4 regions of the Citricoccus sp. GCM10030269 genome follow, and region 2 is predicted to be linked to each of the others. Evidence: riboswitches for the same ligand, from Rfam matches in the RefSeq annotation. Region 2 holds a riboswitch; each other region holds the start of a gene.
The links. A riboswitch is a leader RNA that binds a small molecule or an ion and turns the genes downstream of it on or off. The one in region 2 is predicted to bind S-adenosylmethionine.
Positions count from the first base shown of each region.

Region 1 (3,700 bases), on a different contig from region 2:
TGCAGTTCGCGGAAGCCATTGCCTTCGATGGCGGAGAAGTGAACGAAGATGTCAGCGGAGTTGTCGTCCGGAGAAATAAAGCCGTAGCCCTTTTCTGCGTTGAACCACTTGACGGTACCGGTGGCCATGTTGAGCCTCTTTCTTTGGGGTGTTACCCCGCCAGTGTTCCGACGGGGGCGAAGCGGCGTGTGCGAAACCGCTTCCCAACGCCCCGTCCAATCCGAAGATTGACCGGCCCGAAAGGGTACGGACTTACTGCTACTACTACTTCTGGTTTCTATAGTACGGGACGAAGGAGGGGGTAGAACACCCCTTTCTTCAAATCAGCTCTGACGGGACGTTAATTCGCCCACAGCGCAGCATGGGCGATGAGTGGTCGAGGGTCGCCCAGCTGCCGGCCACTCAGCTCCTCGGCGGCCATTCACGCAGCTTGTCCATCTGCCGACGGTCCCGTTTGGTGGGCCGGCCAGTACCGCGGTCGCGCCGGGGAACCGCGAGGAACTCTCGGGGAACCTGCTCGGGGGAGTGGTCGATGTAGTGGCGAACGGCCTCAGCCGCTCCGACGCGTTTGGTCAGAAGCCCAGTGACTTCCAGGATCCGTTCTCGCCCCGGCTGACGGACTCGAATGGTGTCGCCTGGCTTGACTGCCTGGGCAGCCTTAGCCGGCTGCCCGTTGAGGCGGACGTGCCCGGCACGGCAGGCCGCCGTCGCCGCAGACCGCGTCTTGTACATGCGCACGCCCCACAACCACGAGTCCAGACGGACCTGAGTGGGTGATGGAGCAGCGGGCATGCCGATGAGTTTAGTGGCGGATTACTGATTGCCCTCGGCGGTGCGCAGGTTGCGGAAAGCCGAGCGGTGGAAGACCAGCGGCTCATACTCGGAGGAGTGGTCGTGCACTCCGTGAACCTCCAACAGCACCATCTTGTGGTCACCGGCCGGCAGTTCGGAGTAGACGGTGGTGTCCAGCCACAGGGCCGCCCCGTCCAGGAAGAGCGCGCCGTGGTCGTTGGCGCGGATGTCCAGGCCGGCGAAACGGTCGCCGTCCTTGGACGCCAGCTGACGGCAGACCATGGTGTGGTCCTCACCGAGGATCGAGATGCCGATCCGATCAGCCTGCTTCAGCCGGGGCCACGTGCGGGAGGTGTTCTGGACGGCGAAGGACACCAAGGCCGGTTCGAGTGAGACGCCCACGGTGAAGGACGAGGCCACCAACCCCTCCTTGACGCCGTTGGCAATGCCGGCCAGGGCAGCGACGCCGGAGGGGAAGTGGGAGAAGGCCGTCCGTAGGGTCTGGGTGGACAGATCCTGATCGAGATCGGCAGGGCGGTGGAAGTCGTTGGTTGCCAGTGCGGTCATGTCGGTCCTCCGATCAATAGCGAATCTGACGGGGAGCGCACCTCGGGCTAATCCCCAGGGCACCAGCAGAAACGCGGTACTTGCCCGCCGGGGCATCCGGAGGGCCGAATCCTCACCTGGAGCACCCCACTACTGCGTGAAGAGGGTTGCCGTCCCGCAAGCCAGGGCTGTAACAGCGGGAACTCGTGATTCCGGCCCCAGCGTATCGACGCCGTTCTGTGAGGGTCAAAGACTTCCGCGAACTGTGAACTCCCGTGACATGTTTTTCCTGAGACCAGCTGCCCTGCTGGCCCACCACCTGCCCCACTACGCCACTATTCATACCTACTGGAAACGCAGCGATACGGCGTGGCCGTGGGCGGGAAGTCCCTCGGCCTTCGCCAGCGCGGAGATGGTGGTGTCCAGTTCCTTCAGCGCGGTCTCCTCATAGCGGATGAGCTGCTGCAGGCGCAGGAAGCTGACCGTGCTCAGACCGGAAGAATGGCGGGCCGATCCGCCTGTGGGCAACACGTGGTTGGAGCCGGACGAGTAATCGCCCAGGGGCACGGGGGAGTGGGGGCCCACGAAGATGGCGCCGGCGTTCTTCACCCGACGAGCCGTCTCTAGCGGATGGACGGTGTGGATCTCGAGGTGCTCGGCGGCATAGGCGTCGGCCACGGCCAGTGCCTCGTCCACGGTCTGGACCAGCAGGATCCCGGACTGAGGACCGCCCAGGGCCTGGCGGATCTGCTCCTCGTGGAAGGAGCCGGGAACCTGACGATCGATCTCGGCCACCACGTCCCGGGCCAACTCTGGGGAGGTGGTGATGAGCACTGAGCCGGCCATCGGATCGTGTTCGGCCTGGCTGATCAGGTCCGCGGCCACCCAGCGGGCGTCGGCGGTTCCGTCGGCCAGCACGGCGATCTCGGTCGGGCCCGCTTCGGCGTCGATGCCGATGGTGCCCAGCAGGGCGCGCTTGGCCGCGGCCACGAAGATGTTGCCCGGCCCCGTCACCAGGTCGACGGGGGCGCAGGCCCGGGCGCCGTCGTCGTCGTTCACGCCGTAGGCGAACATGGCCACCGCTTGGGCGCCGCCGGCGGCGTAGACCTCGTCCACGCCGAGGAGCGCACACGCGGCAAGAATCGCCGGGTGCGGCCGTCCGTCGAAGTCTTTCTGCGGCGGGGACGCCACGGCGAGAGAGGCGACGCCGGCTGCTTGGGCCGGAACCACGTTCATCACCACGGAGGAGGGATAGACGGCGCGGCCGCCGGGCACATACAGGCCCACGCGGTGCACGGGCATCCAGCGGTTCTCCACGATGGCGCCCTCGCCCAATTCCACTTCGGAATCCGGGGGCAGCTGTGCGGCGTGGACCTTCCGGGCACGGGAGATGGACTCCTCCAGGGCGGTCCGCACCGAGGGGTCCAGCGACTCGAGTGCTTCAGCGATGGCCTCGGCCGGCACCCGCAACGACGGCGGCCGGATCCCGTCGAACTGTTCGCCGAGGTCCAGCACGGCCCGGACGCCCTCGGTGCGGACGCGGTCCAGGATTGGCATCACCTTCGGGACGGCGCTGGCCACGTCGAGTTCAGCGCGGGGCAGCACGGTGGCAGGGTCGACAATGCGGCCGCGCAGGTCCGTGGTCGAAAGCATGTAGGGGCTCCTGTGTGTTCCGCCGGTGTGTGGTTCAGCGTCCATTCTCCACCCGTTCAGGTTCGACAAAGTCCTGGATGTCAGACTGGAGACATGCCGAAATTGTCCTCGTTCGCAGACCTGTCTGCCTCCGTCGTGCCTCACACGGTGCTGGCCACGACGGCCGAACTGTCGACGGAATCCAGCGCAGTTCCCGAAGACATCTCCGGGAATGTCCCTGACACCGTCCAGGACGGGGCCCGGGGCGCCGTCGACTCGCTGGGGCCGTTCTGGGGCATTGTCTCCACGGTGGCGATCTCGGTGGTCATCGCGCTGCTGGTGGTGACCGCAGCCTGGTTGCTGAGCAGTGTGGTGCTGCGCCGCCGGCCCGGGCTCCGCGATCAGGTGGGCCGCTGCCGCGTTCCCCTGGGCCTGGCCGCGGCTCTGCTGGCCACGCGCATCGCCCTGGGGCTCACGGCCTCCGACTACCCGTGGTTCAACGGCGTGAGTTTCTTGCTGCTGGCCGGGGTGATCGGTGCCCTGGCGTGGCTGGCCCTACGGGTGGTGAGGATCGTCGAGGAACGCTTGCTGGACAGGTACGCCTCCGATGAGTTGGAGGACCGGCGCGACCGCAAGATCCGTACGCAGACTGTGCTGCTGCGCCGGGTGCTGAACGCGGTGATCATCGTCATCGCCGTCTCCGTCGTGCTGTTGACGATCCCGTCGGTTC
Region 1 covers NZ_JBHTCV010000006.1:140,199-143,898, forward strand. Annotated here, with positions in the region: gene ACFQQD_RS13640 (cold-shock protein) at 1-128, opposite strand, end outside; gene ACFQQD_RS13645 (RNA-binding S4 domain-containing protein) at 403-792, opposite strand; gene ACFQQD_RS13650 (flavin reductase family protein) at 814-1,359, opposite strand; SAM riboswitch class IV at 1,431-1,550, opposite strand; gene hisD (histidinol dehydrogenase) at 1,684-2,991, opposite strand; gene ACFQQD_RS13660 (mechanosensitive ion channel family protein) at 3,085-3,700, shown strand, end outside.
Region 1: another riboswitch for S-adenosylmethionine. It lies ahead of ACFQQD_RS13650 (flavin reductase family protein); the one in region 2 lies ahead of acs (acetate--CoA ligase).

Region 2 (3,700 bases):
GACGCCCACGCGGGTCTGACCGTGGCCTGGTCTTTCGCCGAACGAACCGTGGAACACGACGCCGAGGCCGCCTGCAACGCCGCGCTCGGCTACGAGTCCCAGCACACGCCCGTTGACGCCCCGGAGCCGGTGTTCACCCTCGAGAACGCCTCCGAGGTCCGCTCATGACGGCCGCCGGTCTCTGGACGATCGGACTGGCGCTGGCCTATACGGTCTGGCTCGTCGTCGGTGGGCGGATCATGGTCAGGCGCAAGGAGACGGGCAAGGGCGGATTCTTCGTCGGCGGCCGCTCCTTCGGACCCTGGACCGTCGCGTTCTGCATCACAGGGCTGTTCTCCGGCTCCTCCTACATCGCCATCGTGGAGCTGAGCTACCGGACCGGCATCTCCGCCGTCTGGTACGGCGTCGCCGAGACGGTGCAGATCATCCTCATCGCGCTGCTGCTCGTGAAACCGTTGCGAGAGAAACTCGTGGTCACAGTGACGGGAATCATCGGCGATCGGTTCGGTCGCGGGGCCAAAGGCATCGGCTCGGTCATCACCGGACTGACCTTCCCCATGTACTCCGTGGCCACCACGATCGCCTTCGCCTCGGCTCTGCACGTGGTGACGGATCTGTCCCTCCCACTCTCCGTGGCCGCCACCGCGCTGGTCCTGCTGGCGTTCCTGTCCGGCGGCGGGATGCGCTCGGTCGGGTTCAGCCAGACGATGAACGTCATCATGATCGGCCTGATGTTCCTGGTCGGCGTCTGGACCGTGGTCAGCAGTCCCGGCTTCGGAGGTGCGGACGGACTCGTGGCCTACGCCGGTGAGCGGCCGGAGATGTTCGACCTGTCCGAGGCCGGACTGTCACTGATCGTGGCTTGGTTCGGCACGTTCATCATCAATGTGCCCCTGGCCCAGGCCGCTTTCCAGATGTCGATGTCCGCCCGGACTCCCGAGGACGGCCAGAAGGGGCTGTACCGGGCGGCGGTCCTCGGCATCCCGCTGATCCTGCTGGGCGTGCTCATCGGAGTCGCCTCAGCACTCGTGGTGCCGGGTGCCGGCCTCCCGTTGGTGGCCATCCCCGAGTACATCGTGGGCGCGGTTCCCCCGTGGGCTGCAGGCCTGTTCTTCGTGGGCCTCTGGGCGTGCGCCCTCGGCTGGGCCGGCCCCTGCCAATTCTCGGGCGCCACCTCCCTGGGCCGAGATCTGGGCTCGGCCCTGAACCCGAGGGCCACCGAACGCCAACTAGTGCGGTACACCCGCGTCGCCCTCGTGGGCCTGACCGTGGTGATGGTGGTTTTCGCCCTGCTGCGCACCGAACAGTCTGCTTGGTGGAACATCATGGCCTGGACCCTGCGCAACGGCGCCACGCTGGCGCCCGTGCTGGCCGCGTTCTTCTGGCCACTGGCCACACGGTCCGCGGCGCTGACCGCAATGCTGGCCGGATTCGGCGTCGGCATGGGGTGGTACGCGCTCTCCGGCTTCCATCCCAGCGAGTTCTTCCTCGGTATCCACCCCGTCTGGGTCGGGATGTGTGCCAACCTCCTCGGCATGGTCGTCGTGACGCTGCTGCAGGCTCGGTGGCGGTGGACTGCTCCCGGCACCAGTCGTCAGCGCGGGGTCACCGCCCTCATCGTGGCCGCGGTGCTCGTGTGCCTGGTGGCCGCGGCCTGGACACTGCTGACCGGTTACGGATTGACCGGTCTGATCATCGGCGCCGCCATGATCGCGGTCTTCACGGCAGCCGTGTACCTGACCGAGGGGACGGACCCGGCACAGACGGCCGACGACGCCGTGATCGCCACCGCAAATCAGCCTCACCATTCGTGACGTCGCGCCGGTTGTCCCGACGGGATGTCTAGACGGGATGTGTCCGGCCATCACCCCCGGCACTGGCGTAGCACTCCTTCACGTGCTTCGCGGAGGCTGCCGGCACGGCCGTAGAGTGAGTGACTGACCATCCCGAGCGGCCGAGAGATCTGGCTCAGTGACGCCGCAGCAACCCGTTCCGGTCCCGTGCCCTTAGTGCCCGTGCTGGAACTTGGTGCTACCGCCAGATTCGATGGAAAGAAGGTTCTGTCTTGTCTGTTGCTCCGAACAACCAGCCACACGTTCAGCCACGCCGCCAGCCGGGCGCCGATACCGAGCGTCTGGCCTTCTGGGAGGCCGCCGCCCACCGGCTCGACTGGCACACCCCGTGGCATACCGCCCACTCGTGGACCGCTCCGGACCCGCAATCGGAGCGAGGCCCCGAGATCCGCTGGTTCGACGGCGGCAGACTCAACGTCGCGGTGAACTGCGTGGACCGTCACGTCGAAGCGGGCCGCGGTGACAAAGTCGCGCTGTACTTCGAGGGCGAACCCGGAGACCGGCGAACCGTCACCTACGCGCAGTTGCAGAAGGAGGTCAGTCAGGCCGCCAACGCTCTCCTTGAATTGGGTATCGGTCAGGGTGACCGTGTGGTGATCTACCTGCCGGTGCTGGTGGAGACCGTGGTCATCACGCTGGCCTGCGCACGCATCGGGGCCGTTCACTCGCTCGTCTTCGGCGGCTTCTCGGCGGAAGCGCTGAAGTTCCGCGTGGAGGACACCGGGGCGAAGCTGTTGGTCACCTCCGAGGGGCAGTATCGCCGGGGCCAGGCCGTTCCGGTCAAGGCCAACGCCGATGAGGCCGTCTCGGGCGAGAACAACATCGAGCACGTGCTGGTGCTCAACCGCACCGGCAACACCGACGGCCTGAACTGGGTCGAGGGCCGGGACATCTGGTGGCACGACCTCGTGGACCGCCGGCCGGAGACCCACACTCCGGAGTACTTCGACGCCGAGACCCCGCTGTTCATTATGTATACCTCCGGCACCACCGGTCGGCCCAAGGGACTGGTGCACACCTCCGGCGGTTACCTCGTGCAGTCCTCCTGGTCCTATGACTTCCTGTTCTCCCACCCGGATCCCGAGGCCCGGGATCAGGACGTGCATTGGTGCACGGCCGATCTGGCGTGGGTCACGGCCCACACCTATGAGATCTATGGGCCGCTCTCCAACGGCGTCACCCAGGTCATCTACGAGGGAGTGCCCAACGCTCCGCACCCGGGCCGCCACTTCGAGATCATCCAGCGCTACGGCGTCTCGAGCTACTACACGGCGCCGACCTTGATCCGCTCACTGATGGGGTGGTTCCCCGAGGGCATTCCCGCGGAGTACGACCTCTCCTCCATCCGGTTGGTGGGAACTGTCGGCGAGGCCGTCAATCCGGAGGCGTGGACGTGGGCCCGGACCCAGATCGGACGTGACCGGTTGCGGGAGCTGGACCGTGCGGCAAAGCGAGCCACAGGGCCCGACGGCGGCGCGCCCGTTCCCCGCGACGGTTCCGTGGGCGTGCCGATGGTGGACACCTGGTGGCAGTCCGAGACGGGGGCCACCGTCCTGTCACCGCATCCCACCGATGAGCGGTTCAAGCCCGGTTGTGCGTCGCGCCCGCTGCCCGGCGTGGACGTCGCGGTGGTGGACGACGCCGGCGACCCCGTGGAGCCCGGAGTCCAGGGCAAGATCGTGGTCACCCACACCGGCCCCGCCATGGCCCGCACCGTGTGGGGCGATCCCGCCCGTTATTACTCGTCCTACTGGAAGCATTTCGCCGATCGCGGCTGGTTCCTCGCCGGCGACGGAGCCAAATACGACGAGGATGGGGACATCTGGATTCTCGGCCGCATCGACGAT
Region 2 covers NZ_JBHTCV010000002.1:468,927-472,626, reverse strand. Annotated here, with positions in the region: gene ACFQQD_RS05260 (OsmC family protein) at 1-168, shown strand, start outside; gene ACFQQD_RS05255 (sodium:solute symporter) at 165-1,814, shown strand; SAM riboswitch class I at 1,939-2,053, shown strand; gene acs (acetate--CoA ligase) at 2,066-3,700, shown strand, end outside.

Region 3 (3,700 bases), on a different contig from region 2:
CCCGGTGGACCAGTCCGCCGTGGCCAGGCGTCGGAACAAGTCTGGATCGGTGGCCACAGCATCCTCGAGCGGCAGCGCGGCAGCAGCACGAGCGAGGGTCACATCCTCGCAGCTCGGAGCGGAGGCCATGCCACCACGGTAGCGCGACCCGCCACGTCCGCACCGTTCCACTCCTACACTGGAGCGGTGACGTTGACCGCTGCTCCCGTGCCATCTGCCAAGACGGTTCGTTGGGAGATCGTGATCGTGCTGGCGCTGTCCTTGGGCAAGTCGGCGGTGTACGCGGTCGTCAACCTCCTGGACAAGATGAGCCAGGCACCACTGTCCGGACAGACCACCACCCTGAATCCCGCCCTCGATGACCGGCAGTACTTCGACCTGACGTATCAGGTGCTGGACATTGGTTTCGCTCTGGTCCCCGTGCTGCTCGTGATGCACTTGGTATGGATTCGCGGCCGCAATCCCTTCCGCACCTTCGGACTGGATTTTCGCCGGCCGGGCCGGGATCTCGCGTGGGGGATCGGACTGTTCGTGGCGATGGGCCTGGGCACGCTCGCCGTCTACGCCGCCGGCCGTGCCGCCGGAGTCACGACGGCCATCGTCGGCAGCGATCTGAACGAGTACTGGTGGACCACCCCGGTGCTGCTGTTCTCCGCGCTGCGGCACGGTCTGCTGGAAGAGATCATCGTGGTGGCCTGGCTGTTCGACCGGCTCGGGTACCTGCAGCAGCTGCGGGCGGGATTCGGTGAGCTGCGCACGTGGGCCAGCGGCGCCGTCGTGCCTGGTCATCCGGTAACCGTGCTGGTGGGGTGTGCGATCCTGCGGGGCACCTACCACCTCTACCAGGGGGCGGGGCCAGGGATCGGCAATCTGATCATGGGGCTGATCTTCGGCGCGGTGTATCTGCGGTACCGACGCGTGATGCCACTGGTCGTGGCGCATTTCCTCTTGGACGCGACCGGCTTCGTGGCCTACCCCCTGTTGGCCGAGCTGGGCCTGTTCGGCACTTAACTACCCCAACGTCAGATGGTGACGTTGCCCTTCGGGGTGTCGAAGGTGACGGAGAGGATGCCCGGGGTGCCGGAGGGTGCCTCGTACTCCACGTTGAGGTCCTGGACCCGCTCCTGAGGATCGTCCAGCCCCAGCCAGTCGCGGACGCGCTCGCGAGATCCGGCGATGGTGATGCAGGACAATTCCGCCTGCGGCTCGGCGGCCAGCGAGGGATGCAGGTCCTCCGTGCCGTCGTCCCAGCGGAGCAGATAGGGCACCTGGGGGTCCGCGATGAGACCCTTGATGCCGATCTGGCGCCAGGTCAGTTCGCGGCCATCCGGGAACTTGCGGTTACCGGGCACAGACTGACGGCCCAGGCGCTCTTCGAACGGTCCGAGGTCGTCGACGGTGACGCACCAGCCCATCCAGCCGCCGCCCATTTCAGAGCGAGCACGGACAGCCTGGCCGAACGGGGCCTTCTCCGAGGAGGGGTGGTCCAGAACTTCAACCACCTCGAGGTACTGCCGGTTGCGCAGCGGGAAAATCGCGTTGCGCGTCCCGAAACGGGGGTGAACTCCGCCCTTGACCCGTTCGATGCCCAGGGCATCGGCCAGGCGGGCCACCGTGGCGGTGAGCCCTTCATCGGGTCCAACGGCGTACGAGACGTGATCCAGGCGCATCATGTGCATATCGTCGCACTTTCTCGCGGGGTGAATTGGTTAGGTTAACCTCACTCGACATGACGGGCGGAATGACAGCCGGATGACCGGCGATGACGGCGGGGATGAAACGGTGCGGAGGATCTGGCAAACTGGGCCCAGGTCATGAGCGCCAGCATTGAGCCCCGGCTTGCTGGCCGGCAACCCTCCAGCTCGCGGTGGGGTGCCCCGGGTGAAGACCAGGCAGGTGCCAACCGGCACCGGCAAGCGCGGGCCACCATGCCGGCATGGACTGCACCACGTCAGTCGGCACCAGTGGGTGGCCCTGGATAGACAGGAGCCGTCAGATGACTGAGACCCCGAACACGCCAGACAACACCCCCGACGCCGACCCCCAGAGCGAGTGGGGCTTCGAGACCCGTCAACTCCACGCGGGGATCCCGGAGGAGAATGCCTTCGGGGCCACCGTGCTGCCGATCATTCAGTCGAACTCCTTCGACTTCCCAAGCGCCGACGTCGCCGCGGATCGCTTCGCGCTGAAGGACCTCGGTCCCATCTACTCGCGCATCGGCAACCCGACCCAGGAAGCCGTCGAGGGCAAGATCGCCGCACTCGAGGGTGGCGTTGGTGCCCTGCTGCTCGCCTCGGGGCAGGCCGCCACCACCTTCTCGGTGCTCAACCTGGCCGGTGCCGGAGACCACATCGTGGTCTCGGCCTCCCTCTACGGCGGCACTCAGAACCTGTTCAAGCACACGTTGGCCAAGATCGGCATCACCACCACCTTCGTTCAGGATCCGGACGATCAAGACGAGTGGAAAAATGCCATCCAGGACAACACCAAGGCTCTCTTCGGGGAGACCCTGGGCAACCCCCGCGGTGACGTGATGGACGTCCGCGCCATCGCCGACCTGGCCCACGACGCCGGTCTGCCGCTGATCGTGGACAACACCCTGGCCACGCCGTACCTGCTGCGCCCGATCGAGCACGGAGCGGACATCGTGGTGCACTCGGCCACCAAGTACCTCGGCGGCCACGCGGCGGCCATGGGCGGGGCGATCGTGGACGCGGGCACCTTCGACTTCGCCTCACAGCCGGAGCGCTACCCCGGATTCAACACCCCGGATGAGAGCTACAACGGAATCGTGTTCGCCCGTGACCTCGGCGTCAACGGCATCCTCGGCGCCAATCTGGCGTTCGTGCTCAAGGCCCGGGTGCAGCTGCTGCGTGACTACGGCAGTGCCATCAGTCCCTTCAACGCCTTCCTCATCAACCTGGGTCTGGAGACACTGTCTCTGCGGATGGAGCGCCAGGTCTCCAACGCGCGGCGCGTGGCGGAGTACCTCGACGGGCACGCCCTGGTCGAGACCGTGATCTATCCGGGCCTGGAGTCCAGCCCCTGGCACGACCTCGCGAAGCGATACCTCCCGGACGGTCCCGCCGGTTTCGTCTCGTTCGAGATCGCCGGCGGACGTGAGGCCGGGGCGCGGTTCGTGGATGCGCTGCGTCTGCACCACCACGTGGCCAACATCGGAGATGTGCGTTCACTGGTCATTCATCCCGCCTCGACCACGCACTCGCAGCTCTCCGAGGACGAACAGCGTGCCGCCGGCGTCACCCCCGGACTGATCCGGTTGTCCGTGGGCATCGAGAGCATCGATGACATCCTCGCCGATCTGGACAACGGCTTCGCCGCTGCAGACGTGAGCGCCTAGGGCCGGAGCCATCCGCATGACTACCATCACCCCTCAGCGATCCGGCACAGGTTTGGCCGACGGCGGCCTGCACTCCTTGCGGACCGGTGCCTTCGACTTCGAGTCCGGGGGTCACCTGCCCGCCGTGGACATCGCCTACGAGACGTGGGGCACGCTCAACGCTCAGAAGTCGAACGCCGTACTGCTGCTGCATGCCCTCACGGGTTCGACCCATGTGGCCTCGTCCTCCGAGATTCCGGAGGACGGCTGGTGGGAAGGCATGGTCGGTCCGGGCCGCCCGATCGACACGGACACCTGGTTCGTGGTGGCGCCGAACATCCTCGGTGGCTGCTACGGGAC
Region 3 covers NZ_JBHTCV010000005.1:964,722-968,421, reverse strand. Annotated here, with positions in the region: gene ACFQQD_RS11655 (aminoglycoside phosphotransferase family protein) at 1-129, opposite strand, end outside; gene ACFQQD_RS11650 (CPBP family intramembrane glutamic endopeptidase) at 187-1,011, shown strand; gene ACFQQD_RS11645 (VOC family protein) at 1,023-1,679, opposite strand; SAM riboswitch class IV at 1,811-1,925, shown strand; gene ACFQQD_RS11640 (O-acetylhomoserine aminocarboxypropyltransferase/cysteine synthase family protein) at 1,997-3,361, shown strand; gene ACFQQD_RS11635 (homoserine O-acetyltransferase) at 3,378-3,700, shown strand, end outside.
Region 3: another riboswitch for S-adenosylmethionine. It lies ahead of ACFQQD_RS11640 (O-acetylhomoserine aminocarboxypropyltransferase/cysteine synthase family protein); the one in region 2 lies ahead of acs (acetate--CoA ligase).

Region 4 (3,700 bases), 180 kb from region 2:
ACTCTGCCGAGGCCGGGGGAGCGGGAGGCGAGTCTGGTGGCGAACTGACCGAGGTCACCGTCGGCCTGGTACCGCTGGCGGCGTCCATCGCTGTGGAGTACGGCATCGAGGAGGGCATCTTCGAGAAGCACGGACTCGATGTCGAGATCGCGCTCGCCAACGCGGGGGCTGCCATGCTGCCCGCGGTGTCCAACGGCCAGATGGACGTCGGGGTCGGCAATCCACTGTCCGTTCTCACGGCGGCGGATCAGGGCCTGGATATGCGGATCGTCGCGGGATACTGCAACTCGGCGGACGACGGCGAGGACACCTCCGGAGTGGTGACCCGCAAGGACAGCGGGATCGAGGACTACGGTGACCTGGCCGGAAAGACGACCTCCATCAACGCACTGCGCACTCTCGGAGATCTCACGCTCATGGATCTGGCTGAACAGGGCGGTGCTGACCCGGCGGCGGTCAAGTTCGCCGAAATGCCGTTCCAGGACATGCCGGCTCAGCTCGACCAGGGGAACACGGACGCCATCTGGATCCCGGAACCGTTCCTGACCACGGCCCTGGACAATCCGGACAATGAGCTCCTCGGCTACTCGTTCCGCGACTCCATTGAGGGCATGCCCACCATGGTCACTTTCACCTCCGGCACCTTCGCCGAGGAGAACCCCGAAACCGTGGAGAAGTTCCAGGCGGCCATCACGGAGGCGCTCGCCGCCACGGAAGAGAACACCGATGACGCCAAGAAGCTGCTTCCGGAGTTCCTGAGCCTGCCCGAAGAGGTCGCCACGAGCCTCAAGCTGGACGACCTCGGCGGCGAGATCCGCGAGGAACAGCTCCAGGCGATGGGTGAACTCGCCGTGAAGTACGACTTCATCGACCGGGAGCCCGATTTGGAGGCCATGATCGTCGACTAGTCTTCGGGTCCGTCGACGGCGGATATGGAAGAATCAGGGTCTGTTCGAGACGCCACCTGGGGCAGCAGGTGCGTGCGGGGTCGCAGAGACCGCCAGCCGCCGCGTCCGGACAGCAGTGAGTGCTAATACAGCCGGCGCCGTCTCCTCGGGAAGGCGTGCGGCGAACCACCACCCCAAGGACCCCACGTGACCCAGACTGACCCTGCCCCCGCCCGCTTCGCCCCCACCGGCACCGGCCTATACGCCGTCTTCACGGCGATCATGGCCGTGGTGCTCATCCTGTCCAATCTCGGTGCCACCAAGGGCGTGACCTTCGGCCCGATCGTGACCGACGGCGGATTCTTCCTCTTCCCGCTCGCGTACATCGTCGGTGACGTGGTGTCCGAAGTCTACGGATTCCGCGCGTCCCGGCGGGCGATCGTGACCACCTTCGCCCTCTCCGTCTTCGCCGCGTTGTGCTACTGGATCGTCATCGCGCTGCCCGGCGCCGAGTGGTACGCGGGGCAGGACGCGCTGGTCCGCACCCTGGCGCCGGTGCCGCTGATCGTCCTCGGGTCCCTGCTCGGCTTCCTCATCGGCCAGCTGGCGAACTCCTGGCTCATGGTCCGGCTCAAGCGCCGCTCCGGGGAGCGCCTGCTCTTCGGCCGGCTCGCGGTCTCCACTCTGCTCGGCGAGTTCCTCGACACCCTGGTGTTCTGTTCCATCGCCGCCGGCGTCATCGGCATCACGGACGTCCCCACCTTCCTCAACTACGTGGTGGTCGGCTTCGTGTTCAAGTCCGTGGTCGAAATCGTGCTGTCTCCGGTGACCATGTGGGTCATCGGCCGGGTCAAGAAGGCCGAACCCGCGTACGCCGGCTGACCTGCGCGTGGCCGAGTCTCGGATTCGGCAACAGCGTCGTCATGGCGGGTCACATTCTGGCGCCGGGCGACGCCATCCGCGCTCGAGGTCCATTCGAGCGCGCGAAACGGCGAAAGATGACGACCGTGCTGGACGGTGCCCAGAGCCGTCCCTAACGTTCTGTGAAGAATCACGAGCTCCGGTGTGAAGCCCTGGCTGACCGGACGGCAACCCTCTCGCTGTAGTGGGGTGCTCCAGGTGATGATTCGGCCCCCGGCGACCGCCGAGGGGCAAGTACGGCACCACCGAGGACGCGTGTACTGGGCCGGTCGGCTCTGAACAGCTGTGCACACCGTCGTTCTCCGGCGCAGTCTTGCGGTGGGCCATGACGGAAAGGCCTCGCCATGACCGCCCTCGCCACCGGATTCCTGACCGCCGACCGGTTCGCCAACCTCCGCGAAGGGCTCGCCCCGATCTTCGCCTCCATCGCCGACAGCGCCGCCACGCGAGAGGCTGAGCGGAGCATTGATCGCGACGTCGTCCGGCGCCTCGCCGAGGCCGGTTTCACTTCGCTGCGGGTCCCGGTCGACTACGGCGGATCCGGACTCGACTTCGCCCAATCCGCCGAGCTGATCATCGAGCTGGCAGCCTCCGATTCGAACCTGACCCAGGCGCTGCGGGCCCACCTGGTCAACCAGGAGAACATTCTCGGGCATCCAGACCCGGCGTTCCGCGAGCGGTGGCTGCGCCGCATCGGCGGCGGGGCCGTCGTCGGGAATGCCATCACAGAGGTGAACAATGCCATCGGTGAGGGGACCACCCGCCTCGTCCAGGACGTCGAGGGAACCTGGCGACTCAACGGCCGGAAGCACTACTCCACCGGGACGCTGTACGCCGACTGGATCATCGTGGCCGCCGTGGATGCCCACGGCGAGGAGATCGCCGCCGTGGTGCCCGCGGACGCGCCGGGAGTCACGGCGCTGGACGACTGGGACGGTTTCGGTCAGCAGCTGACCGCGTCCGGGACCACGATCTTCGAGAACACCCCCGTGGCCGCCGAGGAGGTCTACGTCGGCGGCCTCGACGACGGAACGCGAGTGGCCACGGGGCAGGCCACCTGGCAATTCATTCACTTGGCGACGCTAGCCGGCATCGCGCAGGCCGCCGTGCGAGATGTGAGTGAGTACGTCCAGGGGCGACGGCGTTCCTTCAGTCATGGGGCGGCCGAACTGCCCCGGGATGACGCCCAAGTCCTGCAGATCGTCGGGGAGATCTCCTCCGCCGCGTTCGCCGCTCGGGCCGCCGTCGACTCCGTCGTCACCGCCCTGGGCGGTCTGTTGGAACGCGAGGCGGCCGGCGAACAGCTGCCGGAGGACGACGTCAACGCGGTGTACGTCCGCGTCTACCAGGCCCAACAGGTGGTGGCGGAGAACGTGCTGGCCGCGACCACCCGGCTATTCGAGGTCGGCGGCGCCTCCGCGGTGAGCCGCTCCCGAGCGCTGGACCGTCATTGGCGCAATGCCCGCGTTCTGGCCAGCCACAATCCCTTGATCTACCGAGCCCGGATTATCGGCGATTGGGAGGTCAACGGGATTCCGCCCGCCCGGTCCTACCGCATCGGCTCCGCCCCCTCTGGCGCAAAGTGACCGTGCCCCCACCAGAGTGACGTGGTCTTGTCACTCTGCGCCTCGAACCACCCGAACCACCCGGACCACCCGAACCACCTGGACCACCCGGACCAACCGAGCATCCCTTCACCCGAGACCTACCCACTCCTCAGGAGAATCCCATGAGCACCCAGCACGCCCGCCGGACCCCGCTGCACTTCAATGCCTTCGTCATGAACACCACCAGCCACATCCACCACGGCCAATGGCGCCGACCGGACGCTGGACAGACGGAGTTCACTGACCTCAACACCTGGGTCGACCTGGCCAGAACGCTGGAGGCGG
Region 4 covers NZ_JBHTCV010000002.1:651,930-655,629, forward strand. Annotated here, with positions in the region: gene ACFQQD_RS06085 (ABC transporter substrate-binding protein) at 1-908, shown strand, start outside; gene ACFQQD_RS06090 (queuosine precursor transporter) at 1,095-1,769, shown strand; SAM riboswitch class IV at 1,937-2,051, shown strand; gene ACFQQD_RS06095 (acyl-CoA dehydrogenase family protein) at 2,153-3,394, shown strand; gene ACFQQD_RS06100 (LLM class flavin-dependent oxidoreductase) at 3,538-3,700, shown strand, end outside.
Region 4: another riboswitch for S-adenosylmethionine. It lies ahead of ACFQQD_RS06095 (acyl-CoA dehydrogenase family protein); the one in region 2 lies ahead of acs (acetate--CoA ligase).